4 regions of the Aeromonas rivipollensis genome follow, and region 1 is predicted to be linked to each of the others. Evidence: predicted binding sites of a transcription regulator. Region 1 holds the regulator's gene; each other region holds the start of a gene.

Region 1 (7,748 bases):
AAACCTTCTGCACCCGTGACGGTGCTGGCATGCGTGCCCTGCTCAACGCCGGCATCGAGATTGCCATCATAACGGGGCGCAATTCCCGTATCGTCAGCGATCGGATGAGGGGCCTGGGGGTGCAGCATCTGGTGCAGGGGGCGGATCAGAAGCTGCCCCACTTCGAGGCGCTGCTGGCCAAGCTGGGCCTGATGCCGGAACAGGCCGCCTACATGGGGGACGACACCATCGATCTGCCGGTGATGCAGGCCTGCGGTCTCGGCATAGCGGTGGCGGATGCTCATCCGCTGGTGCTGGCTCGTGCCGATCTGGTGACCCGTCTGGGGGGCGGAGTGGGCGCGGTGCGCGAGGTGTGCGATCTCATCCTGCAGGCGCAGGGCTTGGGCGACTACCAACCCGAGGTCTCGGTATGAACAAGCAGACGTTTCTGTTCGCCCTGCTGTTTCTGGCGGCGCTGGCCGCCTGGCAGTTTGGCGAGATCGAGCTGGCGCCCGAACCGGCTGCCAAGGTAGAGAACTATCAACCGGACTTCACCGCTAGGAATCTGGTCACGACCCGCTTCAACGAGCAGGGCAAACGAACCGAGCGGTTGGAGTCCGAATACGCGGAGTATTACCAGATCCTCGAGCAGGCCACCTTCAACAAGCCGGTGGTCTACATGTTCGATGAGCAGGGGAAGGCCGAATGGAAAGTCACGGCTGAAACCGGGGTGCTCAACACAGATGACAACGTGATACTGCGTGACAAGGTACATCTGGACGGCCTACTGCCGGCGTCTTTCATCTCCACGCTGGATACCCCCTATCTGGAGCTGGATCTGGTGACTCAGGACATGAGAAGCAACCAGCACATCAGCATAGTGGGCCAGGAATTCCAGACCGAAGGCGTTGGCCTGAAGGGCCATCTGGAACGTAAATATTTCGAATTACTGGATAAAGGCCATGCCACTTATTTCAATGAAAAACGTTAATCTGGCCCTCGCGGCCCTGCTGCTGTGCAGTACAGTGAGCGCCAAAGAGTCCGACTTTGCCGAGAAGGTCTATGTGGATGCGGTCAAGCAAGTGGCCGAGATGCAGGACAACCGCATCACCTTCAGCGAAGACGTGCTCATCACTCAGGGCACCATCAAGATTAAGGCCGACAAGGTGGTGGTGATCCGTTCCGGCGATAAAGGGGCCGAGGTGATGACCGCCTATGGCAATCCCGCCACCTTCTTCCAGATCCTGGACAACGGCAAGCCGGTCAATGCCCACGGCAACAGCATTCGCTACGAGCTGAAGAACCGCCTGGTCACCATCACAGGCAACGGTCAGCTCAAGCAGGAAGACAGCCAGGTCACCGGCGATCTCATCCGCTACGACATCGTCAAACAGAAGATGATCGCCGAGAGCAAGGGGCCCACCCAGCGGGTCAAGACGGTGTTCCTGCCGGATCAGGTAGAAAACTTCGACAAACCCGCCGATCAGAAGAAGTAGGAAACAGAAGCCATGGCAGTGTTAAAAGCAACGGGTTTGCAGAAGAGCTACAAGCGCCGCATGGTGGTCAGCGACGTGAGCCTGGAAGTGGGCACCGGCCAGATAGTGGGGCTGCTCGGCCCGAATGGTGCCGGCAAGACCACCTCCTTCTACATGATCGTGGGCCTGGTGCAGCGGGATGCGGGCCTCATCACCATAGATGAGCAGGACATCAGCCTGCAGCCCATGCATATCCGCGCCCGCAATGGCATCGGCTACCTTCCCCAGGAGGCCTCCATCTTCCGGCGCCTGTCGGTGTTCGACAACCTGATGGGGGTCATGCAGACCCGCAAGGGGTTGAGCCGCGAGGAGCGTGAGGATAAGGTCGAGCAGTTGCTGGAAGAGTTCAACATCACCCATATTCGCGACAGCCTGGGTCAGAGCCTGTCTGGCGGGGAGCGGCGGCGGGTCGAGATTGCCCGTGCGCTGGCGGCAGAGCCGCGATTCATCCTGTTGGATGAACCCTTTGCAGGTGTTGATCCTATTTCGGTCATAGACATCAAGAAGATCATCCAGCATCTGAAGGAAAGAGGGCTGGGTGTGCTGATCACGGATCACAACGTCAGAGAGACGCTGGATGTGTGCGAGAAGGCCTATATCGTCAGCCACGGCAAGATGATTGCCGAGGGGGCGCCGGCCGAGATCCTCGCCGATGAGCAGGTCAAGCGCGTCTATTTGGGCGATCAATTCAGTCTATAGTAAGGGGGCACCCCTCATTTTTGTTAGGTGACTGCCTCGCTGAACATAAGGATATCCCGACGTAGATGAAGCCGACATTACAGTTGCGTCTCGGTCAGTCACTGACCATGACGCCACAATTACAACAAGCGATTCGTCTGCTCCAGCTCTCCACCCTGGAACTCCAGCAGGAAATTCAGCAAGCGCTCGATAATAACCCCTTGCTGGAGCAGGAGGAGAATGAAGCGCAGGAAACCAGCCCGATAGAGCCCCAGGACGCCAGTCAACTCGACTCCAGCGACGCCATGGCGCAGGACAAGATGCCGGATGAGCTGCCTGTCGACACCACCTGGGATGAGGTCTACTCCGCCGGTACGGCCCAGAGCGCCGGCCCCATCCATGACGGGGAAGACAGCGTCTATCAGGGAGAAACCACCGAGAACCTGCAGGACTATCTGCTGTGGCAGATGCGACTGACGCCGTTCAGCGATCTGGATGCCGCCATCGCCCTCGCCATCATCGATGCCATCGATGAGTCCGGCTACCTGACCGCCTCTCTCGAAGATATTCAGGCTGCAGTCAGCAGTGAAGAGGTAGAAGTTGAACTGGATGAAGTGGAAGCCGTGCTCAAGCGGGTGCAGCATTTCGATCCGGTTGGCATTGCCGCGCGTTCGGTGCAGGAGTGTCTGCTGATCCAGCTTGGCCAGTACTCGCCGGATCTGCCCTGGCTCAATGAGGCAAGGGAGGTGATTCGCGACCACATGGACCTGCTCGGCAACCGTGACTACCGCACTCTGGCGCGAAAGACCCGGCTCAAGGAGAGCGACCTCAAGGAGGTGCTGGATCTCATCCAGCAGCTGGAGCCGAGACCTGGCAATGGCATCATCCAGAGTGAATCGCAATACGTGATCCCGGACGTCTCAGTGGTCAAGAAGGGGGCAAAGTGGGTGGTTGAGCTCAACCCGGATTCGGCGCCGCGCATCCGTGTCAACGAGGCCTATGCGGCCATGGCACGCAATGCCCGCAGCAGCACTGATACCCAGTTCATTCGCTCCCATTTGCAGGAAGCCAAGTGGTTCATCAAGAGCCTGGAGAGTCGCAATGACACCCTGCTCAAGGTGGCCAGCTGCATCGTCGAGCAACAGCAGGGCTTCTTCGAATACGGGGAAGAGGCCATGAAACCCATGGTACTCAACGACATCGCCGAGGCGGTGGAGATGCACGAGTCGACGATTTCACGGGTGACGACCCAGAAGTACATGCATACGCCCCGTGGCATCTTTGAACTGAAGTTTTTTTTCTCCAGTCATGTCAACACGGAGGGAGGAGGAGAGTGCTCATCGACCGCAATTCGCGCCCTGATCAAGAAGCTGGTGACGGCCGAAAACCCGGCCAAACCGCTTAGTGATAGCAAGATCGCGGATTTGCTGGCCGAACAGGGTATTATGGTGGCGAGACGCACGATCGCAAAGTACCGTGAATCCTTGTTGATCCCGCCATCCAATCAGCGCAAACGCCTGGTTTAGGCAAACAAAAGGAAGACGTTATGCAAATTAACCTGACCGGACACCATGTCGAGATTACCGAAGCTCTGCGTGATTATGTGAATAACAAATTTGCCAAACTCGAGCGTCACTTTGACCATATCAACAACGTACATGTGGTGTTGAGCGTCGAAAAACTGAACCAGATCGCCGAAGCCAAGCTGCACGTCAGCGGGGGAGAGGTGTTCGCCAATTCGCAGCATGCCGACATGTATGCGGCGATTGATACCCTGCTGGATAAACTGGATCGGCAGATCATCAAGCACAAAGATAAGTTAAATCAAAAATAACTATGCAACTTGAACACATACTGAGTCGGGACTGCACCAAGAGTGCGGTCCCTTGTACCAGCAAGAAACGCGCCCTCGAGATCATCAGTGAGCTGGCCGCAGAGCGCCTCGGTGCCTCCCGCCAGGTACTGTTTGAAAGCCTGCTGGCGCGGGAAAAGATGGGCAGTACCGGGATCGGTGCCGGTATCGCCATTCCCCATGGCCGGATCGACGACGCCTTTGCGCCGACGGCCGTGCTGATGACCTTCTCCGAACCCATCCCTTTCGACTCTATCGACAATCAACCGGTTGACCTGCTCTTTGCATTGCTGGTGCCGGAAAGCGAGTGCAAGCAGCATCTCAAGACCCTTTCCCTGATGGCATCCAAGCTGGGTGACAAGGCCGTCTGCCGCCAGTTGCGCCAGGCGACCAGCGACGAAGAACTCTATCAGATCATGACCTCGGCCTGATGCCGGGTCTGACGAAGCCACGTTGGCGTGAGGGGACAAGATGCAGTTAATAGTGGTAAGCGGTCGTTCGGGCTCCGGTAAGACGGTGGCCCTGAGGGTGCTGGAGGATCTGGGTTACTACTGCGTGGATAACCTGCCGGTCAACCTGCTGCCCCAGCTGATCGTCTCGGTGGAGAGCCAGTATGACAAGCTGGCGGTCAGCATAGACGTGCGCAACCTGCCGACCCAGCCAGACAAGCTGGACAACCTGCTGACCCAGGTGCGCAACGAGGGGCGGGTGGAGTTCTCCAGCTTCTTCTTCGATGCGGACAACGGGACCCTGCTCAAGCGCTATGGCGAGAGCCGCCGGCTGCACCCCCTGTCTCGCAAACAGCTGTCGCTGGATGAGGCGATTCGGGAAGAGACTCACCTGCTGGCGCCCCTCTCCTCGACCGCCGATCTGCGCATCGATACCACCAACCTCAGCATTCACGACCTCAGCGAGCTCATCAAGACCCGGGTGCTCGGCAAGAAAGAGAACGAGCTGGTGCTGGTGTTCGAGTCGTTCGGCTTCAAATACGGCATCCCCAAGGATGCGGACTTCGTGTTCGATGCCCGTTTCCTGCCCAACCCCCACTGGATCCCGGAGCTCAAGCCCTTTACCGGTCAGGATGAGCCAGTGGCCAACTACCTCTCGGCCCAGGCGGACGTGATGCTGTTCATCCAGCAGATAGAGAACATGCTGGTGACCTGGTTGCCTCACCTGGAGCGCAACAATCGCAGCTATGTGACCGTCGGCATAGGTTGTACCGGCGGACAGCATCGTTCGGTGTTCATCGCCGAGCGGCTGGCCAGCACCTTCCGACTGCTTGGCAAGAACGTGCAGATCCGTCACCGCACGCTGGACAAGCGCTCCCCCCAAGCCTGACAGACCCACAGGATGTTCAGATGACAGTTTCCGCCTCGGTAGAAGTCAAAAACAAGCTGGGAATCCATGCCAGACCTGCCATGATGCTGTTTGAGCTGGTGCAGGGGTTCGATGCCCATGTGCTGCTGCGCAACGAGGACGGCATCGAAGCCGATGCGGACAGCGTGATCGGCCTGCTGATGCTGGACTCCGCTCAGGGCAAGCAGGTGGAGGTGCAGGTCGAGGGCCCCGAAGAAGTGGAAGCCCTGGCCGCCGTGGTGGCGCTGTTCACCTCGGGCTTCAACGAGGAGTGAGCAGCGCCTCCCTTGCCGTCATGATCCGGCGCGCGCCAGCGCCTTGAAGCCGCAAAAATCCCGACAAGCCAGCAGATTCCTGCTGGCTTTTTCGTTCATCAGCGCCAGAAACAGATCGTAGAGCCCCATCGCCTCCTCGTAGTCCGCCTTGCTGATGGCGAGCACGAAGATGAGGGTGGCGGTCTCGCCATTGCCCCAGTCGATCCCCTGAGGGGCCAGCACTGTATAGACCAGGGTGCGGCGGGCCAGCAGGCCGAGGGAGTGGGGCAGGGCTATGCCCTCTCCCAGCAGGGTGGAGACGATGCGCTCCCGCTCTTGCAACGATCCCCTGAATCCCGGCTCCACCAGCTGCTCGGACTCCAGCTGGTCACAGATGCGGCCAAACAGCTGCGCCTGGCTGAGCGGCTCTGTGACCACCATGAAGTGGTCCGCATCGAAGTACTTGTCCAGCAGGTAGGGGCGGGTGCGATCGATCAGCACCAGCTTGCCGAGCTGCTCCAGCTGATACTGGGTCGGGAAGGGGGTGACCTGTACCACGGGGGCGTTCTTCTCGCTCACCTTGAGGGTGCTGATGACAAAGTCCTGCTCGATGTGCGCCAGCCCCTCGTAATCCCGCACCGACTCCAGGCTGGTCAGCTGCAGCTGGGGGTATTCCCGCCGGATGCGTGCCTCCAGTACCCGGAAGGTGGCGTTGCCCGCATCGCACAGGAGCATGGCCTGGGGGCGACGGCTGTAGCCGATGTCATAGTGGCGTTCCAGCCCGACCCCGATGTGGATCACCAGATAGCCGATCTCGTGATGGGTCAGCCGGTAGGGGGTCTGCCTTATCCACTCCGAGATGGCAGCCAGGGTGATGTCGTAGGCGAGGGGGTAGTACTGCTTGATGTGGTCCGCCAGCGGGTTGTGGCTGCCTATCTGGTATTTGACCCGCAGCAGCATGGCGCCAATGTGGGTCTGCAGGTCGGCCCGCAACTGCGGGTCGGCGCGCAGATCGTAGGGGTAGTGCTGGTGGATGTAGGTCAGCAGATGCTCCACCAGTTGCTCGCTCTCGGCGGCCATGGCCGGGCTGAGCTGGGGGGTATCGGCAGTGAGCCTGGCCTGGATCTGGATGGCGAGGCAGGCGATCTCCTCCTCCCCTGGCGGGGTCAGGGTCGGCAGCTCGGCATAGATGTCGCGGGCCACCGCGGCCAGGGTCTGGGTGATGTCGTCGCTGGCGAACTGGCGCAGCTCGTGGCCTGCCGCCTGACGCAGCAGGGCGACGGCGCAGTAGATGGCGAGCTGTTGCAGGCTCTCGTCGGCGAGGCGCAGCTGATGGCGGCCGAGCTGATCGTGAATGTGGTTGCCCACGACCTCCAGGGTCTTGCTGGGGCAGAGGGTGGGCAGCAGGCTCTGCAACGGGTGGTTGTTCAGCAGCTCCTGGCACAGCAGCTGGGTCAGGCAGGCACGGATCGCCGTCTCGCTCCCCTGGATACGCATGCCCAGCCGTGGCTTGCTCTCTATGGTGAGCCCGAAGTGGGCGAGCCGCTCCCTCACCTGTGCCATGTCTCCCTGCAGGGCCGCCCGGCTCAGATACCAGGTATCTGCCAGCTCGTCGAGCTTGATCCCCTGCTCCGCCGTCAGCAGCAGGATCTGCAGATGCAGCACCCGCTCGCGACTGGTGCGCGGCAGGCTGCTCTCCTGCTCCTGTGCCGCCAGCAGCGCATCAAAAAGCCCCTGATTGTAAATCTTGAGTTGATAGCCGGTGCCGCGCTGGTGGATCAGGTGGGCGCCCTGGGTGGCGATCAACTCGTTGAGGGTCGCCACGTCGGTGCGCACCGTGCGGGTGGAGACATTGAGGCGACGGGCCAGCTCCTCCTGGGGCAGCGGCTCGGCATGGAGCTGGGTCAGCAGTTGATGGAGCCTGGGGTGGGGCAGCTTGATCATGGGGTGAGGCAAGACTCCTGTTGCGAAATAAAGGGTCGATGTTAACAAGGTGATCATCAACAAGCCAGACACCGGCCAGTGATCGGACCGGTGCCTGCGGGTGCCGTTATGCCAGCAGCGTTTTGACCGTGGCGAGCAGGGTGCGCACAT
Region 2 (7,748 bases), 1.2 Mb from region 1:
TGTTTGCTCCAACGAGGACCCCGATCACGCCACCGTCTTCCACCTGCTGGATGAGCCCGCCATGGGCAAGCTGCACGTGGTGGGCCGGCTCGATCTCGATACCACAGGCCTGGTGCTGATCACCGACGATGGCAAGTGGTCCCACCGCATCACCTCGCCGCGCCACGAGTGTGCCAAGACCTATCACGTCTGGCTGGCCGACCCCGTGAGCGAAGAGGCCATCTCGCTGTTTGAAGACGGCGTCTACCTGCGCAACGAGACCGACAAGACCCGTCCCGCCCAGCTGGAGATCCTGGGGGAGTGCGAGGCCAGGCTGACCATTCACGAGGGCAAGTACCACCAGGTGAAGCGGATGTTTGCCGCCATCGGCAACAAGGTGACAGGGCTGCATCGTGAGCGGATCGGGGCGCTCTGTCTGGACGACGAGCTGGCACCGGGGGAATACCGGGAGCTGACTGCCGAGGAAGTTGCCCGGTTCTAATCACGCCATCCGACGGCGAACGTTCGCAATGATGTTACCGTGTCCGATTCCCCCGCGACGCGACTAATCGAATCGACAGAACCAATTGAATTTTGTAGGTTCGAATAGCGAAGCCTGTTCGGACGCTCCGGAGGATTGGGCGTAGGTTGGTGCTGAGCGAAGCCCAACATCAACCCCGACTTACCCCGCTCCCAACACCAAGGCGGTGCCCAGAGTGGCCAGCAGGGCGCCGGCCCAGGCGGGCAGGGCAGGGCGCATCCCTGAGTGCCACCACAGCAGGGGCAGCAGTATGACCGGGGTGGTGGAGGAGAGGATGGCCACCATGCCCACGTCCCCCTGGCGCAGGGCGACCAGGATGAGCGTCATCCCCAGCGCCATCGCCAGGAAACCGTTGATGCCTATCATGCCGAGCACCTGGCGGTTGATGGGGTTGTGCGGCATGGCCAGCGGCACCCGCAGCACCCGCAAGGCACAGTGCGCCAGCAGGGCGCTCCCCATGCGGATGCCGGAGGCGCTCACCGCGTCCACGTTGCCAGCCATCATCACCGGCTTGGCGATGATGGCCCCCAGGCTCTGACACAGGGCCGCGGTCAGGCCGAGCGCGATGCCGACGGCGAGGTGGCCTCGCACCTGCTCCCACTCGTTGTGCTGTTGGACCTGCTGCGGGTTGCCACGGCGGCCGAACAGAATGGCGAGCATGACCCCGGCCAGCACCAGCAAGGCCCCCACCAGACGCCAGCCACCGAGTTGTTCCCCAAACAGCCAGAGCCCGAGCAGGGCGGAGAAGAGCGCATGGCAGGAGAACAGCAGGCCGCTGCGCCTGGGCCCCAGCCGGTTCATGCAGGCGAACAGGGCTGTGTCACCGACGAAGATGCCGATGAGCCCCGACAACGCCAGCAGTGGCAGGGCGCTCTCGGTGAGTGTCTGCCAGCCCCCCGTGATCAGGCTGGCGCTGGCCAGCATCAGGCTGACCAGAAACATCCGCCAGCGGCTGTAGGCAAAGGCCCCCAGATGGCGTGCCGGTTTGACGGAAATCAGGGCTGCGACTGCCCATAAACTGGCGGCAGCCAGCGCCAGCCACTCATACCCCATAAAGACCCCTGAAACGGTGAAAATCAGCCGGGCGGATGCCAGCATCGGGCGCCATGGCGGCCTGACTGACCTTCATGCGAGGCGAGGCGAGTCGAGGGGGCCGTCAGGCTATCCTGCGCACCCATGGCCAATATTTGGGAAGAATCCCCTGAAAAAAATAGCCCGAAAGACTCCATCTGCCGGGCAAGCCCGATACAATACGGGGCGTCTTCGGGGATAACAAGCGCGGCATCATGCATTCGTTTTAAGGCGCGCCGCCGGCCTTCCCCCTTCTTGAAATAAAGTGAATTGAACGAGGTTGATGTCATGCTTTACCGTTTCGCCGCCCGGCCAGCCCGTCGCTGGCTCTCTCCCTTGCTGCTCGGACTGATGCTGGCACCGCCGTTGCAGGCGACCACAGTGATGCAGCAGCCTGCGCTCTCTGACAGGCAGACCCTGGTCAAGGGCAACGGCGCCGAACCCGAGTCCCTCGACCCTGCCCAGATCCGCTCCGGTTTCCCGGGGGAGGTGGTGCTGGTGGATTTGTTCGAAGGGCTGGTCAGCGAGGATGGGCAGGGCAGGATAGTGCCGGCGCAGGCCCAGCGCTGGGAGACGCGCGAGGATGGCCTGGTGTGGCGCTTCTTCCTGCGTCCGCAGCTCAAGTGGTCCAACGGCGAGCCGCTCACCGCCCGGGATTTCGTCTACGCCTGGCGGCGTCTGCTGAGCCCGGCACAGGCCTCGCCCTCCGCCGGTCTCTTGCTGGCAACCGGCATCAACAACGCCCAGTCCATCTATGCCGGTGCCCTCGATCTCGATGCCCTGGGGGTGGAGGCCGAGAGCGATCAGATCCTCAAGGTAACCCTGGAGCGGCCCGTGCCCTACTTTCTGCAGCTCATCAGCCAGCGCCCCTTCGTGCCGGTCAACGAGCGGGCCATCACCCAGTTTGGCAAGCAGTGGACCCAGCCTGGCAAGCTGGTCAGCAATGGCCCCTACCGGCTGGTGAACTGGGTGCCGAACGAGCGTATCGAAGCCGAGCGCAATCCCCAGTACTGGGATGATGCCCACACCCGGATCCAGCGGGTGACCTATCTGCCCCTGGCTTCCCAGCACGCGGAGCGGTTGCGCTACGAGGCGGGGGAGATCCAGCTCACCAACAAGGTCGCGCTGGAGTATTACCAGAAGACCATGGAAGAGACCCCGGAGCGGATCTGGGGCCTGCCGCTGCTGGGCACCTACCTCTATACCTTCAACCTGCGCCGCCCCGAGCTGCAGGATGTGCGGGTGCGTCAGGCGCTCTCCATGGCCATAGATCGCCGCCTGCTGACCGAGAAGGTGAGCGGTCAGGGGGAGCGGCCGGCCTGGTCCCTGCTGCCCGGCATGCCGGATTACGAAGAGCTGGGTTCGGCGCTGGCCCTGGAGGACATGCCGACCCGTCTGGCCAGGGCTGCCGCCCTGCTGACGGAGGCGGGCTACAACAGTGCCCACCCCCTCAAGCTGACCCTGACCTACAACACCTCGGAGAACCACAAGAAGCTGGCCCTGGCGGTCGCGGCCATGTGGAAGCCGCTGGGGGTGGAGGTCAGCCTCGACAACATGGAGTGGAATGCCTATCAGGTGGCCAAGGACAGCGGCGACTTCATGTTGGCTCGCTCCTTCTTGTTTGGTGACTATGTCGAGCCCTCGTCCATGCTGGGCAGTTTCCGCTGTCAGGATCCCCAGAACGAGAGCGGCTACTGCAACCCGGCCTTTGATGGCCTGTTGCAGCAGGCCGCGGATACCCTGGATGGTGCCGCCCGGACCGGACTCTACCGCAAGGCCGAACAGCTGCTGATGGAGGAGATGCCCGTCATCCCCGTCTATCACTACAACCAGATGAGGCTGGTGGACCCCGCCCTGCGCGGCTTGCCGAGCAGCAACCTGAAGGGGGCCATCGCCACCAAGGATCTCTACTTCAGCCAGCCATGAGGAGTGTGCGATGAAGATAGCCATCATTTCCGACCTGCACGGCAGCCTGCCTGCCCTGGAGCAGGTGCTGGCGCAGCTTGCCCCCTGGCAGCCGGATCACTATCTGTTGCTGGGGGACCTGCTCAATCACGGCCCGCGCAATCCGGTGCCGGCGGGTTATGATCCTGCCGCCGTGGCGGCGCGGCTCAACCAGCTGGCCCCCCGGATCATGGCGGTGCGGGGCAACTGCGATTCTGAAGTGGATCAGATGCTGCTGCACTTCCCCATCACGGCACCCTACAACCAGTTGCTGGTGGACGGGCGGCGCTGGTTCGTCAGCCATGGTCATCTCTATGAGCCCGAGGCGGTGCCCCTGCCGGCGGGCAGCCTCTTCATCAGCGGCCATACCCACCTGCCCATATTACGACGAGAAGAGCGGCAAGAAGGGGTACTGGTGCTGGTGAACCCGGGATCCATCTGTTTTCCGAGGGGAGAATGGGCGGCCAGCTATGGCCGGTATGAGGATGGCGTCATGAGCATTCATGCCTGCCGCGACGGGGCAAGGATGATGGAACTGGTGCTCTGACAGCAGGGCATCAAGGGAAGGAGAGAGAATTAGGCCTTGATCCCCAGGGAGCGGGTGCCCGAGCGGGTGTTGCCCTTGGCGTCATAGGTCAGGGAGTTGCTGTCTCGCAACTTGCTGAGAAAACTCGCCAGGCGGCGATTGGAGATGATGCTGAGCTCGAGCAACCGACCGTTGAGGTTGTTCTGCTCCTGACAGGCTTCCAGCTTGGCTTGCAGGGCCTGCAACTGGATCGGGAAGGCGCCGAGTTGTTGCTGCAGGTCAGGCAGCTCGGCCAATGTCTTGTCAAGGGTCTCGATGGCCTCAAGCAGTTGCTGCTTGCGCTCGGCCAGCGCTGGCAAGGCCAGAGCCCGGTGTGCCTTGAGCAGGTCAAACTCCTCTGCCAGCAAACCTTGCATCTGGGAGAGGTTGTCGTCCTGGGCGTGCAGCAGCGAAGGCAGTTCCATCATCCCAGCCGTTTGTCCAGATCCGCTTCGAAGCTGAACATCTTCCTGGCCACTGCTTCGCTGTTGACCTTGTATTCCCCACTGGCCACGGCCTTCTTCAGGCTCTCGACGCGGCTCTCGTTACCGGTAGAGGCGGTGTTGAGGGTCTTCTGCATCTGTTGCAATTGCTGCGCCTCACTGGTCAAGGAGACAGAGTCGGTCTTGACGGTCGCCGCGCGATTGCTCTCGGCAGAGGTCGCGGACTTGGTGGCTACACCCTGACTGGTCCCACTGTTTTGCAACCGGCTGTTTGCCAAGTTGTTGATATTGTTGATAGCCATACGGTTTACCTTCGTCTGCTTTGCTGTTCGCTTACCTGTTTATCGGTGACGGCGGTCAGAACTTTAGAAAAAAATTGCTGCATTAATAAAGCAGTCAGAATGTGACCACCACAGAGCCGACGGCACTCACCTGGCCCTGCACCGCTCTGCCCGAACGAATGTTGACGAGCCTGATCATGTCTCCGAAGCTGCCATCTTGCAAGGCTCGGGCCATGGTTTTGATCTGCATGCTGCTGTTTTCCGCACTCAGGGTGACCTGGTCCCCCTTGCAGACCACGCAGACCTGGGTGAGCCTGATTGGCTGGCCCGGCTTGAGTTCACGCTTGCTGCGCACCCCGATGAGGGAGGCCGGGTCGGTGAGATAGTCACCGCGGATCAGGGTCTGATCCTGGTAGGCCAGGGTCAGCATGGATTCGCTCAGTATGTCCCCCTTGGCCACGGGGACCGCGACTGTGACATAGGGTTTCTGGATGCTGACCCGCACCGGGAGGTAGAGATCCCAGGGTTTCTCTCCCTCGCACTTGAGGTAGACGGTGGTGTTGCGGCGGATCTCCATCTTGGCCGGGAGGGAGATAGTCAGCCCCTCTTCGCAGTGGTTCAGGGGGAGGCGCTCATCTATGGTACCGGCGGTCACCTCGGCCTGGGCGTCGAGGGGGACATCCAACTGGTCGAGGACGAATGTCTGTGCCTGCTCCTGCAGATAGTCGGTCACCTCGGATGCCATGGCGTGAGAGAGGCTGCAAAACGGCAGTAAGATGAGGAAAAGTCTATTAATCATTTTTGCTTACCGGTCGATAAGTTGTTCACGAACACCATCGCAGTTAACTATGCTTGCTGCAGATTTCGGTTGTCGAGACATCGATAGTCTGATGCAAGCCAATGTGCATGCACACACAACATGCACGATCAGTGCCAAGCGTTTTTTTAGGGAGTGTTTATGGCGAGTATTCTGGACTCGGTCAACCAACGGACCCAGCTGGTGGGACAAAACCGGTTGGAGCTGCTGCTGTTTCGTCTCAACGGACGTCAAAGATTTGGCATCAACGTATTCAAGGTACGTGAGGTGCTGCAGTGCCCTCCCTTGACCGTCATGCCCAAGCTCAACTCCTGCATTCGCGGTGTGGCGCACATTCGCGGCCAGACCATCTCGGTGATCGATCTCAGCATGGCGATGGGCAAGCGCCCCATCCAGGACATCTCCAAGTGCTTCATCATCATCTCCGAGTACAACAGATCCGTTCAGGGGTTCCTGGTCCATTCGGTCGAGCGCATCATCAACATGAACTGGGAGTCCATACTGCCGCCCCCCAAGGGCGCCGGTCGCATCAACTACATGACGGCGGTGACCGAGGTGGATGGCGAGCTGGTGGAGATCCTGGATGTGGAGCGCATTCTCAACGAGATCTCGCCGGTCTCCACCGAGGTGAGTGCCGAGCTGGTGGAAGCAAGCGTGGAGCGCAATCCCCATGGCCGTCCTGTGCTGGTCGCCGACGACTCTTCGGTGGCGCGCAAGCAGGTACAGCGGGCGCTGGAGGCCATAGGAGTGCAGTGCGTGCTGGCCAAGGATGGACGGGAGGCCCTCAACATGCTGCTGGAGATGGCCAAGCAGGGCCCCATCCTCGATCAGATTGCCCTGGTCATCTCCGACATCGAGATGCCGGAGATGGATGGCTACACCTTCACCGCCGAGATCCGCAACAATCCCAACCTCAAGGATTTGCATGTTATCCTGCACACATCCCTCAGTGGGGTGTTCAATCAGGCCATGGTGCAGAAAGTTGGTGCGAACAACTTCATTGCCAAATTCCAGCCTGATGAATTGGCCAAGGCCGTACAAGGCGCTCTCTAATAAAGAAGAACAACTGCATGAAGACACTTTCGGACGACTTATACAGGCAATTCAGCAATTTTCTGGCGCAGCAGAGCGGCATAGTGCTGGGTGACAACAAACAGTATCTGGTCAAGAGCCGTCTGTCGCCCTTGATGACTCAGTTTGGTATCGAGAGTCTGTCTGAACTGGTGACCCGGGCGATGAACGTGCGTGAACGGGAGCTCAAGATGGCCGTGGTCGATGCCATGACCACCAATGAAACCCTGTGGTTTCGCGATACCTACCCGTTCCAGCTGCTGAGTGACAAGATCTTCCCCGAGCTCGGCAAGAGTGGTCGTCCCATCAAGATCTGGTCTGCGGCCTCCTCCTCCGGGCAGGAGCCTTACTCCATCGCCATGACGGCGCTGGAGCAGCAGGTCAAACGCCCAGGCACCTTGCCGGGCGGGGTGCAGATAGTGGGGACCGACATCTCCAGCACCATGCTCAACCAGTGCAAGGAAGGGGTCTATGACAGCCTGGCACTGGCTCGCGGCCTGTCACCCGAGCGCAAGCGGCTGTTCTTTGAGCCCTGCGGCGACAACAAGATGCGGGTATCGGAGCGTGTCAGAAAATTGACCAGCTTCCGGCCCCTGAATCTGCTGGAGAGCTACAGCCTGCTCGGCAAGTTTGACATCATCTTCTGCCGCAACGTGCTCATCTACTTTGCGCCAGAGGTGAAGTCCAAGATCCTCAACCAGTTCGCCAGCAGCCTCAATCCGGGCGGCTATCTGATGCTGGGGGCCTCGGAGTCCCTGGCGGGCCTCACCGACAAGTTCGAGATGATCCGCTGCAACCCCGGCATCGTCTACAAGGTCAAATAACTCCCCCTCGTCCCTCTTTGGCACACCTCTTGCTAAACATTCGTGAAGCAGGAGGTGCGCTATGGCAATTTCATTCGACAAGGCATTCGGTGTTCACCAGTACACGCTGAGCGTTCGCGCCAAGCGTGCGGAGGTGTTATCGAGCAACATCGCCAACGCGGATACGCCGGGCTTCAAGGCCCGGGACATCAACTTCTCCCAGGCGTTGCAGG
Region 3 (7,748 bases), 1.2 Mb from region 1:
CCGGACTATGGCCTGGTTCAGATCGTTGATGCTGTTGAGCAGGCTGTTCACCCTGTCCGTCTCGTCCCCTATGGTGGAGTTGATGGTGTCGCTCTGCTTGTCGAGCTGGGCGGAGAGGGTGTGGAAGCGATCAACCATGCCGCTGAGCTCGCTCAGGGTGGTCTTGCGCCCCCCCACTTCCGCCGGCGATTCGTTGGCGGTGTGGAAGGCCTTGAAATAGGAGGTGATGGTGGTGCCGACGCTGTTGCTGGCGTCCCCCAGCAGGCTGTCGAGCTGGAACAGCTGATCGTAGCGCGAGCCTGCGGCATGGTAGGCGGAGGTATCGCGGCGCACCTCAGCCTGGGCATAGGCGTTGATGACCCGTTCGCTCACCATGTCGCCCGTGCCCAATCCGACGGAATTGGTGTAGATCAGGGTGCGTTCACGTACATAGCCCTGGCTGTTGACGTTCACTATGTTGTTACTGGTGGTCTGCAGCAGTCGCTGCTGGGCCAATACACCCGAAGTCCCGATTCCAAGCAGATCGCTTGCCATAGCTTACAGCTCCATCTCTGTGTTCCTGGTCGCAGCGTTGCCGGGCATCGAGTAGCCGGCGATGGCATCACTGCGCAACACTTGTTTAAGTTTCCTGGCGTATTGAGGATCGGTGGCATAACCGGCCTGCTGCAGCGCCTCGAAGTAGCCATCCGGGCTGTCCACCTTGGCCAGCGCCCCCTTGTAGCGGGTCCCCGAGGTCAGGAAGTCCACATAGTCGTTGAAGCTCTCTTCAAACGACTCGTAGGAGCGGAACGCGGCCTTCTGGCGCGACGCCACCCCTTGCTCGTACTCCAGGGTGCTCACCACGGCCTTGGGCCCTTCCCAGCGGGGATCGGCCTTGATGCCGAACAGGTTGTGGCTCATCTGCCCTTCCCCATCCTTGATCACCCGCTTGCCCCAGCCGCTCTCAAGGGCGGCCTGGGCCACCAGCACCGCCGGACTCAGTCCCAGCTTGTCCGCCGCCTTCTTGGCCAGCGGCATCAGGCGCTCGACGAACTCCTCCGGACTGTCGAACACCTTGGCGCTCTCATCCAGGGCCGAGGCCCGCGGGCTGCTGCCCATGGGAGGCACGGTGCGATGGGGGCGCCTGGGCAGGTGCAACGGAGACTCGGCCCCAGCCAGCTCACCCTTCATCTCGCTCTTCATTTCGTTATCAGCAAAATCTTTGCCAACTTTGGAGGCCGCGATCAGATCGTTGGAGGCACTGGGGGCTTCATAGGGTTTGTAGACCCGCTCGGTGCGCTGGGGCAGCTTGAGAACCCGGCCGTCGTTATGGGTGAAGGTCTTCTCGGGAGAGAACTGCTTGGCCACCATCTCGGCGATGCCAAGCCCCCCCTTGCTCGACATATCGGAGACCCGCTGCTCATCCAGCATCCCCTCGTAGAACTGGGTGTAGCTGCTGTTCATAGGGTTGTCCTGGGTCAGCACCGAGTTGGCCTGGCGCATCCCCTTGAACAGGGTCTGGGTGAAGATGGACTCGAACTGGCGGGCCGCCGCCATCAATGCCTCTTGCTTCCCTTCCTTGCTGTGGCTCATCTGGCGCAGCTTGTCCAGGTTCTGAACGTCCTGCACCATGCCAAGATTGATACCACTCTGGGTGTCGAACTCTGCCATAACCTTCCTCTTTGCCGCCCGTGGCAACCTCTTGCCGCTCAAGAAATGACTGTATTACCTATTGGCTCTCTGGGCTGGCTGCTGCGCCAGCCCAGAACGCGCCAGGACAGCCTGTTACAAGATGACCAGCTGTCCCTGAATGGCGCCCGCCTGCTGCAGGGCCTCCAGGATCGCCATCAGATCCCCCGGGGCTATCCCCACCTGATTCACCGCCCGCACCAGGTCGTCCAGGGTCGCCCCCGTGTCGAGCTTGAACATGCGCCCCGGATCCTGCTGCACGTTGATGGTGGAGTTGTTGGTGACCGCGGTCTGCCCCCCCGCCAGCGGATTGGGCTGGGAGACCTGCTGGTTCTCGGCGATGGTGACCGTCAGGCCCCCATGGCTGATGGCGGCGGGCCGCAACTTGACCTCGCTGCCGATGACGATGGTGCCGGTGCGCGAGTTGACGATGATCTTGGCGGACTCGGTGGCCGGATCCACTTCCAGGTTTTCGATGGTCGCGAGGTAGGCGACCCGCTGGCTCGGATCCCGCGGGGCAAACACCTTGATGGAGGTGGCGTCCAGCGCCTGGGCGGTGTTGGGGCCCACCAGATCGTTGACCACGTCGGCTACCCGGCGGGCTGTGGTGAAGTCGGGCCGGTTCAGGTTGAAGGTGATGGTGTCCCCCTGGGAGAAGGAATTCGGCACTTCACGCTCCACTGTCGCCCCGTTGGCGATGCGCCCCACTGTCGGGGTATTGACCACCACCTTGGAGCCATCCGCCCCCTCGGCCCCGAGACCACCGACCACCAGACTGCCCTGGGCCACCGCATAGACGCGGCCGTCCAATCCCTTGAGGAAGGTCTGGAGCAGGGTGCCGCCCCGCAGGCTCTTCGCCTCGCCGATGGCGGAGACGGTGACGTCTATGGTCTGGCCCGGCTTGGAGAAGGGGGGCAGATCGGCGTGGATGGCGACCGGCGCTACGTCCTTGATCTTGGGCTTGATGTTGTCCGGCACCTTGATGCCGAAGTTGTTGAGCATGGTCCTGAAGGTCTGCTCGGTGAAGGCGTTGTTCTTCTCGCCCGTGCCGGGCAGGCCCACCACCAGACCGTAGCCGATCAACTGGTTGCTGCGCACCCCTTCCACCGAGCTGAGATCCTTGATGCGGGAGGCGTGCGCCAGCCCGAGCGGCAAGATACAGCACAGCAGGCCGAGCAAACGGAGTCGGTTCATGACATCTCCTAACTAAACCATTCCGGCCCCGGGTCGCCACTGACGACCCGGGTCCCGAGTATTAAATGGGCCACCAGGGACCGTTGAAGAAGCTGGTCAGCCACCCCTGTTCCTGGGTGTTGGCCAGATCGCCGGTGCCGCCGTAATGGATGCGCGCGTTGGCGACCCGCTGGGACGAGACGCTGTTCTCCGAACTCACGTCCTCCGGGCGCACCAGGCCGGTGATGCGGATGTATTCGTTGCCGTTGTTGAGCATGATCCACTTCTCGCCGCGCACCAGCAGGTTGCCGTTCGGCAATACCTTGACCACGCTGACCGAGATGTTGCCCTGCAGGCTGTTGCTCTGATCCGCCTTGGCCTGGCCCTTGAACGCACTGCTCTGGCCGATGGAAGCCGACAGATCATAGGCGCCAGCAGTGACCGGCACCCCGCCCAGAGTGACGGGCTCCAGCTCCATCTTGTTGTCCTTGCCGCTCTGGGTATTGGCCTTCTTCGACGCCGAGGTCGATTCCGCCAGCTCGATGGTGATGATGTCACCCACTCTATGAGCCTTGATGTCCGAGTAGATGCCGTTGACCTGCTCGGGCTGGAAGATGGCCCCGGTGGGGCGCACCGACACCGGCTCCGACTCGCCATACACGGGGGCGAATTCGGGGTCGTCGGGTCTGGCGGTATTGGGGGTGCTGGTACAGCCTGCCAGTGTCAGCAGGCCCAGCATCCATAGGGCTTTCATCATGGGCCTCCGCTTATGTTTCAGGATTAGGTGCGCTGGGTCAGGAAGGACATCATCGAGTCTACTGCCGAGATGACCTTGGAGTTCATCTCATAGACCCGCTGGGCCTGGATCAGGTTCACCAGCTCCTCGGTCACGTTGACGTTGGAGGTCTCCAGCATCCCCTGCTTGATCACCCCCAGCCCGTCCGCACCGGCCGTGCCCTGGATGGGGGCACCGCTCGACTGGGTCTCGAGGAACAAGTTCTCCCCCATGGGTTGCAGGCCGGTCGGGTTGACGAAGTCGGTGGTGTTGATCTGGCCCACCACCTGGGACTGACCATCCCCCTTGAGCTGCACCGACACCTGGCCATCCTCCCCCACCGTCACGCTCTGGGCGTTCTCGGGGATCTGGATCTCCGGCTGCAGCGGGTAGCCGTTGCCCGGCGTCACTATGGTGCCCTCGTCATTGAGGGTGAACTGGCCGTTGCGGGTGTAGGCCGCGCTGCCGTCCGGCAGCTGGATCTCGAAGTAGCCGCGGCCACTTATCATCAGATCCAGGGAGTTGTCCGTGGTCTGGACATTGCCCTGGCTGTGGTTTTTCTGGGTGGCGACCACCTTGGCCCCCGCCCCCAGCATCAGGCCGGAGGGCAGCTCGGTATCCGCCGAAGAGCGACCACCAGGCTGGTTGATGTTCTGATAGAGCAGATCCTCGAAGATGGCGCGGGCCTTCTTGTAGCCCACAGTGCTGGCGTTCGCCAGGTTGTTCGAGGTGACCGAAATGTTGGTCTGCTGGGCATCGAGGCCGGTCTTGCTGATCCAGAGTGCAGGATTCATTTAATACTCCTTGATTAGCTGATACGCAGCAGCTGGGTTTGGGCCTCGTCATTCTCCTCGGCGGTCTTCATGATCTTGACCTGAGTTTCGAACTGACGTTGCAAGCGAATAAGGTTGGTCATCTCGTCGACCACGTTGACGTTGCTCCCCTCGAGGGCGCCAGCCAGCAGGCCGACCTCGGCAGAGGCGGCTTCCTTCTGACCATCCTTGCGGCGAAACAGGCCATCCTGGCCCTTCTCCACCGCATCGCTCGGGGGATTGACCAGCTTGATGCGCTGGAAATCCTCCGGCAGGTTGGCGGCGGCCCCCTCGGGGCGGCCGCTGATGGTGCCATCCCGGTTGATTTCGATCTTCTCCATGGGCAGCGGCAGCACTATGGGCTGGCCCGCGTCATCCACCACGTTGAGCCCGGTGGAGGTCTGCAGATTGCCGGTGGCATTGAGCTGCAGGTTACCCATGCGGGTATAGGCCTCTGCCCCATTGGGATCCTGCACTGCAATCCAGCCCGGGCCGTCAACGGCGACGTCAAGATCCCGCCCCGTGGTCTGCAGCAGGCCGTGCTGCAGGTTCTGACCCGGCCGCTCCGTCATGGCAAACACCCGGGACGGCAGCCCTTCGCCAAACGCCTGCATGCTGCGTGCCTGCTCGAAGTCAGACTTGAAGCCGATGGTGTTGGCATTGGCCAGGTTGTTGCCACGCACAGCCAGGCTGTTCATGTTCTCCTTGGCCCCGGACATGGCGATATAAAGCAGGTGATCCATGGGATCCTCCGTCAAACAGATGACTCTCGCAGGAGAACTGCAAATTGAGTGCCAAGAGGAGTGGGAAGAGCAAAACAAAGGAGGAAAAAGCACCGCATCGGAAACGACAAGGGGCGCATGAGCGCCCCTTGTCACCGCGAAAAACCTTAGCGGATCTGCAGTATGTTCTGCTGCAGTGAGCTGTTCACTTCCAGCGAACGGGAGTTCGCCTGGAAGTTGCGCTGGGCGGTGATGAGGTCCACCAGCTCAGTGGTCAGATCCACGTTGGACTGCTCCAGGGCCGACGACTTGATGGAGCCGAAGGTGCCGGAGTTCGGGGTGCCCGGCAGGGCATCACCGGAGAGCAGGGACTGGCGCCAGGAGGTGTCCCCCACCTGGGTCAGCCCCTGGGAGTTGGCGAACTTGGCCATGGCCACCATGGCCACCTTGACGGTGGTGGCATTGCTGTAGGTCGCCGAGACGATACCGTCCGCCCCGATCTCGACCTTGGTCAACCGGCCGACGGTGGAGCCATCCTGGGTCAATTTGTTGACCTCGAACGGCGAGGCGTACTGGGTCACGGTGCCGAGTTTCAGCTCTATATCCTGGGTGCCATCGGCGCCATTGGTGATGACGCCGGCGCCCGGAGTGCCCAGCGGCTCGGTCTTGATGATGGCCGGCGTGGTGGGGGTCTGCATCTTGCCGGAGGCATCGAAGGTGACGCGAGCACTCAGGGGCGCCTGGCTGACGCCGGTGGCCATGGTAGTGGCAGCACCGCCCACGACGTCGATGGGCTTGTCCCCTTCATACATGTACATGCGCCAGGCCGTCGGGCTAGCAGGCTGGGTCAGGTTCGCAGGATCCGCCTCTTTGACGAAGTACTGGGTAATGGTGTGCGGCTCCCCCAGGGAGTCGTAGACCACGACGGAAGTAGAGGAGGAGTAGGTGCTCGAATCCTTGGGGTCGAACTTGGAGGCATCGGCGGCGCCATTGCCCGCCGCCAGCGGCGAGGCGGTGGACGGCAGGTTGAAGCTGGCCTCTATCTTGGAAGTCTGGACCGGCTCACCGGCCCTGTCCGGGATCTGGATGGGCTTGGTCGCGTTGATGCTCACCGCCTTGGGGGTGCCGTCGGCGTTGATCTCGTACCCCTGCAGGTACCCGCCGGAGTTGCTGACCATGTAGCTGCTTTCGTTGAGCTTGAAGGCGCCGGAGCGGGTGTAGCTGCGATCCAGGTTGGTCAGGCCATCGGAAGTCACGAAGAAGCCGTTGCCCTGGATGGCGAGATCCAGCGCGTTGTTGGTGAATTGCAGCGCCCCCTGATGGAACTGCTGCGCCACCGCTCCCGTCGCCACCCCGTTGCCGACCTGGGTCTTGGCGTTGACGAAGATGGAATTGGCGTAGACGTCGGCGAACTCGGCGCGGGACTCCTTGAAGCCGGTGGTATTGACGTTGGCAATGTTGTTCGCGGTGACGTTCAGGTCTTTTTGAGCCGCATTGATGCCGCTGAGGGCATTGTTGAATGACATGTCTTTCTCCTTAGATCACTGCGTTAGGGGTCGGGGTCGGCGTCGTAGTCGACTTGCCGGTCGTCCCGCCAATTTCCAATACATCGGTCAGATAGATGCCACCCAGTCCCTTGAGCTTGAGGGTGCTGGGGTTGGTGCTGGTACCCAGAGTGACGCTCTCCACCTTGGCATAGGTCAGGGCCGGCACGCTCTCGGACTTGCCATTGACGGTGGCGTGCGCCTCTATCGAATACTTCCCGCTCTTGACGGCATTGCCCGACTTGTCCTTGCCATCCCACTCGAAGGCCACGTTCCCCTTCTGAGCCCCTTCGATGGAGAACTCCTTGATCACCTGACCGCTTTCGTCCTTCACCGTCACCTTGACGTTGCTGCCACCGTCCCCGGTGGCGATGACGCCGGAGAGGGTGCTCCCCTTCTCCAGATAGCCGGTGTTAGAGGGAATGAGCACATTCTGGCCCACCAGGGCCGAGGCCTGCAGCGCCTGGCTGGAGGTCATCAGGCTGTTGAGGCTCTCCATCTGGGTGGAGAGGCTGCTGATCCCCTGGGACGTCGACATCGAGGTCATCTGGGAGAGCATCTGGGCGTTGTCCACCGGCTTGAACGGATCCTGGTAGGAGAGCTGCATGGTCAACAGCTTCAGGAAGGACTCCTGATCCAGCTCCTTCTTCTGGGTCGGGGTGTTGGTGGTATTGGTCTGGGCGGACGACGTCCGGTTGACCCCCAGCAGGCTGTCATAGGTATCTGCCACTTATGATTCCCCCTCTGTCCGGGTTTGCCGGGCGCCGTACAGGTCGAACCCATGGTCGCGGCCATGCAGGCCGTCACTGATCGCTGTCATCTGGGTTCACCTCTATCAGGACTTGCCGAGGCCGAGCGTCTGCTGCAGCATCTTCTTCGCCGCATCCGCCACCTGGACGTTGGTCTGGTAACTGCGGGAGGCGGCTATCATGTCCGCCATCTCCTCCACCATGTTGACGTTGGGCTTGAAGATGAAGCCATCCTTGTCCGCCATGGGGTGATTCGGGTTGTACTCCTTGAGCAGCGGCGCATCGCTCTCGACTATGCCCTTCAC
Region 4 (7,748 bases), 2.0 Mb from region 1:
TCGGGAGCCACCATCCAAGGAGTTTGTATGCCACTGGCGTTATTTGCCCTCACCCTGAGTGCCTTTGCGATCGGCACCACCGAATTTGTGATCGTGGGGCTCATTCCCACCATAGCCGAGCAGCTTCAGGTCTCGCTCCCCTCGGCGGGCCTGCTGGTCAGCCTCTACGCCCTGGGTGTGGCCATCGGCGCCCCCGTACTGACGGCGCTCACCGGCAAGCTGCCGCGCAAGTGGCTGCTGGTAGGGTTGATGGCGCTCTTCACCGCCGGCAACCTGCTGGCCTGGCAGGCACCGGGCTACGAGAGCCTGATCGTCGCCCGCATCCTCACCGGCCTGGCCCACGGGGTCTTCTTCTCGGTGGGCTCGACCATCGCCACGGGTCTGGTGGCCAAAGAGAAGGCGGCGAGCGCCATCGCCATCATGTTCAGCGGCCTCACAGTCGCCCTGGTGACAGGCGTGCCGCTCGGCACCTGGATTGGTCAGCAGTTCGGCTGGCGCGAGACCTTCCTGGTGGTGAGCCTGCTCGGGATCATCGCCATGTTGGGCAGCCTGCTGCTGATCCCAAGCAACCTGCCAAAAGGCACGGCCTCCAGTATTCGTGGACAGCTCTCGGTGCTGACCCACAAGCCCTTGCTGATGGTCTACGCCAAGACGGCCCTGGGTTACGGCGGCGCCTTCACCGCCTTTACCTTCCTCGCCCCCATCTTGCAACAGGTGAGCGGCTTCGGTGCCAATGCGGTGAGCCTGATCCTGCTGGTGTACGGGGTCTCGGTGGCCGTCGGCAATATCTGGGGCGGCAAGCTGGCGGACAAGATGGGCCCGCTGCCCGCCCTGAAGCTGATGTTTGGCGGTCTGGCACTCATCCTGCTGATGCTCACCTTCACCGCGCCCCATCCGGTGCTGGCGGTGCTCACCGTGCTGGTGTGGGGCGCCTTTGCGTTTGGCAACGTGCCGGGACTGCAGGTGCTGGTGGTGAAACAGGCCGAGCGCCATACCCCGAACGCCGTGGACGTGGCCTCCGGCCTCAACATCGCCGCCTTTAACGTCGGCATCGCCTTGGGCTCTGTCGTTGGCGGTTTTGTGGTGGAGCACCTGGGGTTGATGCACACCCCCTGGATCGGGGCCCTCATAGTGCTGCTGGCCTATGGCCTCACCCATGCAAGCGAGAAGCGCGAAGCCAGACTGGCCCTGGCAATCTAATCCGCCGCGCAAAAAAACAAAAAGGCCGACACCTGGTGTCGGCCTTTCTCGTTTTCAGGGGGGATCAAGGTTCCTTGAGATCCTCATCCGCGGCCCAGCGCGCCTCCAGCCAGAGCAGATTGACCAGGCCGCACAGCAGCGCAAACCCCAGCCCCAGTATCCAGGTGAAATACCACATATCGAAGACTCCTCAATTCCGGTGTTAGTAGAGGCTATGGCCCTGCTCGCGCACCTGCTCGGTACTCATCTTGCCCCGCGCCACCCAGTAGACCCAGAGGGTGTAGCCAATGTTGATGGGCATCAGCACCGCGACTATGCCCAGCATGATGAAGAGGGTGCCCTCGCTGGAGGTGCCGTCCCACAGGGTCAGGCTGCTCGACGGATCCAGGGACGAGGGCAGCACGAACGGGAACAGGGCGATGGCGATGGTCAGCATCATGGCGGCGCAGGCACCACCGCTGGCAAGGATAGCCAGCCGCGCCCGGCCAAGGGCGCTTGCCAGCGTGCTCAAGAGCGGCAGCAAGAGGCCGAGGGCCGGCACCGCCCAGAGCACTGGGTGCGCCACGAAGTTGCCAAGCCAGCCATCCGGCGCCGTCGTCACCTCTTTCATCAGGGGCGTCAGGGCGCTGTTGAGATCGCCAATCTCGGCTATCCGGTAACCACGCATCTGGCTGAGCCAGAGGCCGCCGAGGGCAAACAGAGCACTCGCCAGGGGCCCGAGCCAGAGGCTGTGGCGGGCGCAGCGTTGTGCTATCACCCCTTGGGTCTTGCACTGCAGGAAGCTGCTGCCGTGCAACATCAGCAGGGCCAGCGCCGTGCCCATGCAGGTGAAGAGCAGCGGCCAGTTGAAATCGAAGGCGCCATAGTGGATGCGAAGGGCCGAGTCGAAACGAAACGGCAAGCCTTGCAGCAGGAAGCCGAGGGTAGCGCCAAACACCAGGGTCGGCAGCAGGGCCCCCATCACCAGGGCCCTGTCCCACCAGCGGCGCCACGCAGGGTCCGGCAGCTTGCTGCGATAGTCAAAACCGACCGGACGCAGGAAGAGGCCGAACAGCAGGAACATGAAAGGCACATAGAGCGCCGAGAAGGAGGCGGCATAGACCAGGGGCCAGGCGGCGAACAGGGTGCCGGCACCGGCGATGAGCCACACCTGGTTACCCTCCCACACGGGCCCCACGCTGTTGAGCAGCACCCGCCGCTCCTCGTCATTCTTGGCCACCACGGGCAACAGCATGCCGACCCCGAGATCGAAGCCGTCCATCACCACGAAGCCGATGAGCAGGAACAGCACCAGCCCCCACCAGACGAGTTTCAGGGTTTCGTAATCCATCAGACAGGACTCCCGTTTTTCAACACTTCACCTTGATAACGACCCGTCTGCAGGCTGGCGGGCCCTTTGCGGATCACGTGACGCAACAAGAACAGCTCCACCACCAGCAACGTGCTGTAGATGAGGAAGATGGAGATGAGGCTGAACCAGAGTTGGCCCGGTTGCAGCAAGGAGACCGACGCCGACACCGGCAGCACGTCGCTGATGGTCCAGGGCTGGCGGCCGAACTCGGCCACGAACCAGCCCGCCTCTATGGCAATCCAGGGCAGCGGTATGCTCCAGAACAGGGCTTTGAGCAGTCGGGTCGATTGCACCAGCCGGCCCCGGCACAGTTGCAGGAAGGCGGCACCAAAGAGCAGCAGCAACACCACCCCTATGCCCACCATCAGCCTGAAGCTCCAGAACAGCGGCGCCACCTGGGGGATGGAGTCGTCCACCGCCTTAGCAATGGCCGCCTCGTCCGCCTTGCCAATCGCCTTGGCGTAGGGGGTGAGCAAGAGGCCGTAGCCGAGATCGGCGCGGTGGCGCTCGAAGGTGGCACGAGCCTCGGCATTGCTACCATCCGCTCGCAGGGCTTCCAGGGCGTCGTGGGCCAACATGCCGCTGCGAATGCGCACCTCGTGCTCGGCCTTGAGATCTTTAAGGCCTGTCACCTGCTCATCCAGGGAGCGGGTGGCGATGATGCCCATCAGATAGGGGATCTTGACCGCGGCGTGGGTAGTCTCGGCGCGCTGATCCGGCAGGCCGAACAGGGTGAAGGAGGCCGGCGCTGGCTCGGTATGCCACTCCGCCTCGATGGCGGCGAGCTTGACCTTCTGCACCTCGCCGGTGCGATAGCCCGACTCGTCACCCAGTACGATGACCGAGAGGATGGCGGCGAGACCAAAGCCCGAGGCGATGGCGAAGGATCGCAGGGCGAAGCGCACCTCCATGCGGCGCAGCAGATACCAGCTGCTCACCCCCATTACGAACAGGGAGGCGGCCACATAACCCGCCGCCACTGTGTGGACGAACTTGACCTGGGCAACCGGGTTGAAGATCACCGCCGCCACGTCCACCAGCTCCATGCGCATCGTCATGGGGTTGAACTCGGCGCCGACCGGGTTCTGCATCCAGCCGTTGGCGATGAGGATCCAGAGGGCGGAGAGGTTGGAGCCGAGCGCCACCAACGCCGTCACCAGCAGGTGCTGGCCCCGGGAGAGCTTGTCCCAGCCGAAGAAGAAGAGGCCGACCAGGGTGGATTCCAGGAAGAAGGCCATCAGCCCCTCCACCGCCAGCGGAGTGCCGAAGATGTCGCCGACATAGTGGGAGTAGTAGGCCCAGTTGGTCCCGAACTGGAACTCCAGGGTGATCCCCGTAGTGACCCCCATGACGAAGTTGATGCCAAACAGCTTGCCCCAGAAGCGGGTGATGTCCTTGTAGATCACCTTGCCGGTCATCACGTAGGCGGATTCGGCGATCACCAGGATCCAGGACAGCCCCAGGGTGAGGGGCACAAACAGAAAGTGGAACATCGCCGTCGCGCCGAACTGTATTCGGGAGAGGCTGACCACATCATCCAGGCTTATCATGCATGACTCTCTATGTTGCATTTAACAGACAGGTTTTCGCCTGTTAAGTACAACACGTGCCATGACACCTATAACAGATGCAGTTATAGTGAAATTCACCTATAACAGTTAGGACGCACCATGTCCCGTTACGGTCAGCTGGCTGCCTTGTTGCAGCAGCAGATAGAGAGCGGCCTCTGGCAGCCGGGGGAGCGCATCCCCTCCATCCGCCAGAGCTGCAAGACCCATGACCTCAGCCCCATGACGGTGCTGCAGGCCTACCAGTTGCTCGAGAGCCGCGGCCTCATCCTGGCCAGGCCTCAGTCCGGCTACTACGTCAAGGCCGCCACCTCCCCGCTGCAGGCGAGCGCGGCCCAGCAGGCCCACTACAGCGGCTCGGTGGACATCAACGATCTGGTGTTCGAGGTGTTGCAGGCGAGCAAGTCCCGGGAGCTGGTGCCGCTGGGGCTCGCGGTGGCGGATCCCGCCCTCTTCCCCCATCCCCAGCTCGGCCGGGCACTGGCGAGCTGCATGCGCCGCCTCGACCCCTTCAGCACTGTGGCAGATCTCCCCCCAGGCAACGAGGCGCTGCGCCGCGCCATCGCCCAGCGTTACGCCAGCGACGGCCTGGCGGTGGACCCCCAGGAGATCATCATCACCACCGGCGCCATGGAGGCCCTCTCCCTCAGCCTGCAGGTGCTGACCGAACCCGGGGACTGGGTGGTGGTGGAGTCCCCCACCTTCTACGGCGCCCTGCAGGCCATAGAGCGCTTGCAGCTCAAGGTGGTGGAAATACCGGTGATCCCCGGGGTGGGCATCGATCTTGCCCTGCTCACCGAGGCCCTGGCCCAGCGTCCCATCAAGGCGTGCTGGCTGATGGGCAACGTCCAGCACCCCCTCGGCCACACCATGCCGGATGGCCACAAGCAGGGGCTGATGGCGCTGCTCAACGCCCATGAGGTGCCCCTGGTGGAGGACGACGTCTACGCCGAACTCTACTTTGGCCGCGAGCGGCCAAGACCCATCAAGTATTGGGATGCCCGGGGCGACAGCCTGCTGTGCGGCTCCTGGACCAAGTGTCTGGCGCCGGGCTTTCGGGTCGGCTGGGTAGTGGCGGGACCCCATGCCGAGCGCATCCAGCGGCTGCAACTGATGTCGACCCTCTCCACCAATGTGCCGAGCCAGCTGGCACTCGCCGACATGCTGCGCCAGGGCGGGGTGGATGCCCACTTTCGCCGCCTGCGCCACACCCTGGCCCAGCGCCAGCAACAGATGCGGGCGGCCCTGCTGCGCCTCTTCCAGGACGAGGTGCGCATCTCGACCCCGAATGGCGGCTACTTCCTCTGGCTGACATTCGACGAGCGCCTCGACAGCCGGGCACTCTATGCCCAGGCGCTGGCCAGCGGTTTCTCACTGGCCCCCGGGGCCCTGTTCTCGAGCCAGGGCCAGCACAACCACTGCCTGCGCCTCAACAGCGCCCATCCCTGGAGCCCGGCGCTGGAGGCCACCCTCACCCGGCTGGCGGCCCTGGTCCACCAGCAGCTCGTGCCCCATCAATAGACCACCAACGACAAGGCCCCATGACGGGGCCTTGTTTATTCACCGGACATCGGGCTATCTGGCGTACGTTTCAGACTGCCGGGTAAAGCCAAGGGATTCGTAAAGCGACCTGGCCCTGTCATTGAATGACATGACTTCCAGCTTGAGCTGGCTGGCATCATGGGCCTTGGCCCAGCCATCACAATGGGCGATCAGCGCCTTGCCGATGCCACGGGATCTGTGGTGCTCATCCACTACCACTGTCGTGATGCGGCAGACGGGCAGCTTGGTAAGAAACGGAATGCTGTCATTGATGTCGAGCCGGGCGCTCAAGAAACCCACCACCAATCCCTCCACCAGGGCGACACAAAACAGCCGCCCCTCCCGTTGGATGGCGTCCAGCAGAAATGCCCGCTGCTGTGAAGAGGGAGGGCAGAACACTTCGGGAGCCTGCTCGAAGTGGATCTGCCCTATCTGCCGATCCAGTTCGACGATGGCGTCGAGATCCAGCTCGGTTGCCTTGCGTATTTCCAATGGGTGCTCCTTGCCTGTGGCTGATGACCTCACCCCAGTGGCCTGGGGAAAAACCCATCATAGGAGGTGCCGGCACCAAGTTGAAGCGCCGAATGTATCCCCTTGTGGCAGAGGTTCACCCGGGTGACACCAACAACAAGGCCCCATCACGGGGCCTTGTGGACAATCCTGATGGCAATGGGGGCTCAACCCGGCGCGCCCAGCTGGGCCACCTGGCGCTCTATGCTGGTTTTCAGGTTGTCATCGAGCTTGAGGGCACGGGCCAGCTCGTCGAGATAGCCGCGCTCCATGAAGTGATCCACCTCGACGGCGAGCAGGGAGGCGAGATAGACCTCGGTGGCCTGCTCCATGTCGGTCACCTCCCGGGCCAGGGCCTGGGGATCCAGCGGGCGGGCCAGCTCGGCGTCAATCCAGCGGGCGGCATCGGGTTGGCCCTGCTCGGTCAGGTACTGCTGGATCTTCTGGCGCTCGTTGCCGTCGATGTGGCCGTCGGCCCGGGCCGCCGCCACCATGGCGCGCACCAGCAAGCTGGCGCGGGCATCCAGTTCGGCGCCCGCCAGCTCGTTGAGGGGATGGGGCGTGCCGGCCGCTGGCGCACTCTGGTTCTGCTGCCAGTCCTGATAGAGCTTGTAGGCCAGCCCGCCGAGGGCGGCCGCCCCGCCCACCGCCGCCACCTTGGTGCCGTACTTGCGCATCTTCTTGTTGCCAAGCAGCAGCGCCATGGCCCCGGCGGCCAGCCCCCCCTGGGCCATGCCCTTCATCTGGGCCTTGCGACTGTCACCGCCATCGTTGAGCCAGCCCTTGCCAGCTCCCATCAATTGCTCCAGCATCTGTTTCATGGGGCCTCCTCATTTGCATGAGCTGCCATGCTGGGCCGCCGCCGCTGAACTCAAGGTGAATGGATGTCACTACCCCGCCTGTTGCTGCTGACCCTGCTCATGGCCGGGATCATCTGGTTGGATGAGTCCTGGTCGCTGCGGTTGTTATTGTCATCACTGGGCATTCTGGGGGGCATAACCCTGGTCATAACAGGACGCCCCCCACAAGGAGACAAAGCATGATGAAGATGGTCATATTGCTGCTCGGTGGCACCCTCTCCAGTGGCCTGCTCGCCATAGAACAGGATCGGGAAACCCATCAGGCCGGGCTGGATCGGGCCTGTTCCAACGCCCAGCAACTGCTGATCGTGCAGGGTCGACAGCAGCGCATCGACGCCTGCATCAAGGAGGGGGGGAAAACGACCCGCTGCCAGCAGGAGTTTGCCAGCTTCGGCCAGCGCGAGGGCAACAAGCGCCCCGATTTTTCCAAGGTACCCGCCTGCCAGCAGGCCGAGGCCTACCGCAAGAGTGACCGGCAATGAACCGAGGAGACAATATGACCCCACCCCACGAGCTGACCCTGCAATTTCTCGCCGAACCCGCCGACGTCAACTTCGGTGGCAAGGTCCATGGCGGCATGGTGATGAAGTGGATCGATCAGGCCGGCTACGCCTGCGCCGCCGGCTGGTGTGGCGGCTATGCCGTCACCGTCTATGTGGGGGGCATCCGCTTTTTGCGCCCCATCCAGATAGGCCAGCTGGTGGAGGTGCACGCCAG

Evidence for each region. The regulator sigma-54, encoded in region 1, starts transcription at its own class of promoters, with help from an activator protein. The targets are predictions, from matches to a motif close to TGGCACNGTTTTNGCTT.
Region 2: flgA (flagellar basal body P-ring formation chaperone FlgA) is a predicted target of sigma-54. The motif match lies at 5,744-5,760, and genes of this name have one in related genera.
Region 3: flgF (flagellar basal-body rod protein FlgF) is a predicted target of sigma-54. The motif match lies at 5,209-5,225, and genes of this name have one in related genera.
Region 4: WIR04_RS13385 (cytochrome ubiquinol oxidase subunit I) is a predicted target of sigma-54. The motif match lies at 4,147-4,163, and genes of this name have one in related genera.

The regions. Positions count from the first base shown of each region.
Region 1 is NZ_CP149130.1:397,914-405,661, forward strand. Features, by position in the region: gene kdsC (3-deoxy-manno-octulosonate-8-phosphatase KdsC) at 1-413, shown strand, start outside; gene lptC (LPS export ABC transporter periplasmic protein LptC) at 410-970, shown strand; gene lptA (lipopolysaccharide transport periplasmic protein LptA) at 957-1,475, shown strand; gene lptB (LPS export ABC transporter ATP-binding protein) at 1,488-2,213, shown strand; gene WIR04_RS01830 (RNA polymerase factor sigma-54) at 2,279-3,718, shown strand; gene hpf (ribosome hibernation promoting factor) at 3,739-4,026, shown strand; gene ptsN (PTS IIA-like nitrogen regulatory protein PtsN) at 4,029-4,475, shown strand; gene rapZ (RNase adapter RapZ) at 4,516-5,382, shown strand; gene npr (PTS phosphocarrier protein NPr) at 5,403-5,675, shown strand; gene WIR04_RS01855 (BglG family transcription antiterminator) at 5,694-7,598, opposite strand; gene dagF (2-dehydro-3-deoxy-phosphogluconate aldolase) at 7,705-7,748, opposite strand, start outside.
Region 2 is NZ_CP149130.1:1,590,171-1,597,918, forward strand. Features, by position in the region: gene rsuA (16S rRNA pseudouridine(516) synthase RsuA) at 1-481, shown strand, start outside; gene WIR04_RS07280 (DMT family transporter) at 662-1,573, opposite strand; gene WIR04_RS07285 (peptide ABC transporter substrate-binding protein) at 1,880-3,517, shown strand; gene yfcE (phosphodiesterase) at 3,528-4,082, shown strand; gene WIR04_RS07295 (flagellar protein FlgN) at 4,112-4,528, opposite strand; gene flgM (flagellar biosynthesis anti-sigma factor FlgM) at 4,525-4,845, opposite strand; gene flgA (flagellar basal body P-ring formation chaperone FlgA) at 4,940-5,545, opposite strand; gene WIR04_RS07310 (chemotaxis protein CheV) at 5,783-6,694, shown strand; gene WIR04_RS07315 (CheR family methyltransferase) at 6,712-7,536, shown strand; gene flgB (flagellar basal body rod protein FlgB) at 7,598-7,748, shown strand, end outside.
Region 3 is NZ_CP149130.1:1,598,367-1,606,114, reverse strand. Features, by position in the region: gene WIR04_RS07365 (FlgK family flagellar hook-associated protein) at 1-534, opposite strand, end outside; gene flgJ (flagellar assembly peptidoglycan hydrolase FlgJ) at 538-1,650, opposite strand; gene WIR04_RS07355 (flagellar basal body P-ring protein FlgI) at 1,765-2,862, opposite strand; gene flgH (flagellar basal body L-ring protein FlgH) at 2,924-3,595, opposite strand; gene flgG (flagellar basal-body rod protein FlgG) at 3,622-4,410, opposite strand; gene flgF (flagellar basal-body rod protein FlgF) at 4,425-5,171, opposite strand; gene flgE (flagellar hook protein FlgE) at 5,318-6,676, opposite strand; gene WIR04_RS07330 (flagellar hook assembly protein FlgD) at 6,687-7,424, opposite strand; gene flgC (flagellar basal body rod protein FlgC) at 7,530-7,748, opposite strand, start outside.
Region 4 is NZ_CP149130.1:2,981,132-2,988,879, forward strand. Features, by position in the region: gene WIR04_RS13370 (MFS transporter) at 28-1,200, shown strand; gene cydX (cytochrome bd-I oxidase subunit CydX) at 1,265-1,378, opposite strand; gene cydB (cytochrome d ubiquinol oxidase subunit II) at 1,403-2,530, opposite strand; gene WIR04_RS13385 (cytochrome ubiquinol oxidase subunit I) at 2,530-4,101, opposite strand; gene WIR04_RS13390 (PLP-dependent aminotransferase family protein) at 4,222-5,640, shown strand; gene WIR04_RS13395 (GNAT family N-acetyltransferase) at 5,695-6,153, opposite strand; gene WIR04_RS13400 (tellurite resistance TerB family protein) at 6,339-6,992, opposite strand; gene WIR04_RS13405 (hypothetical protein) at 7,214-7,513, shown strand; gene WIR04_RS13410 (acyl-CoA thioesterase) at 7,528-7,748, shown strand, end outside.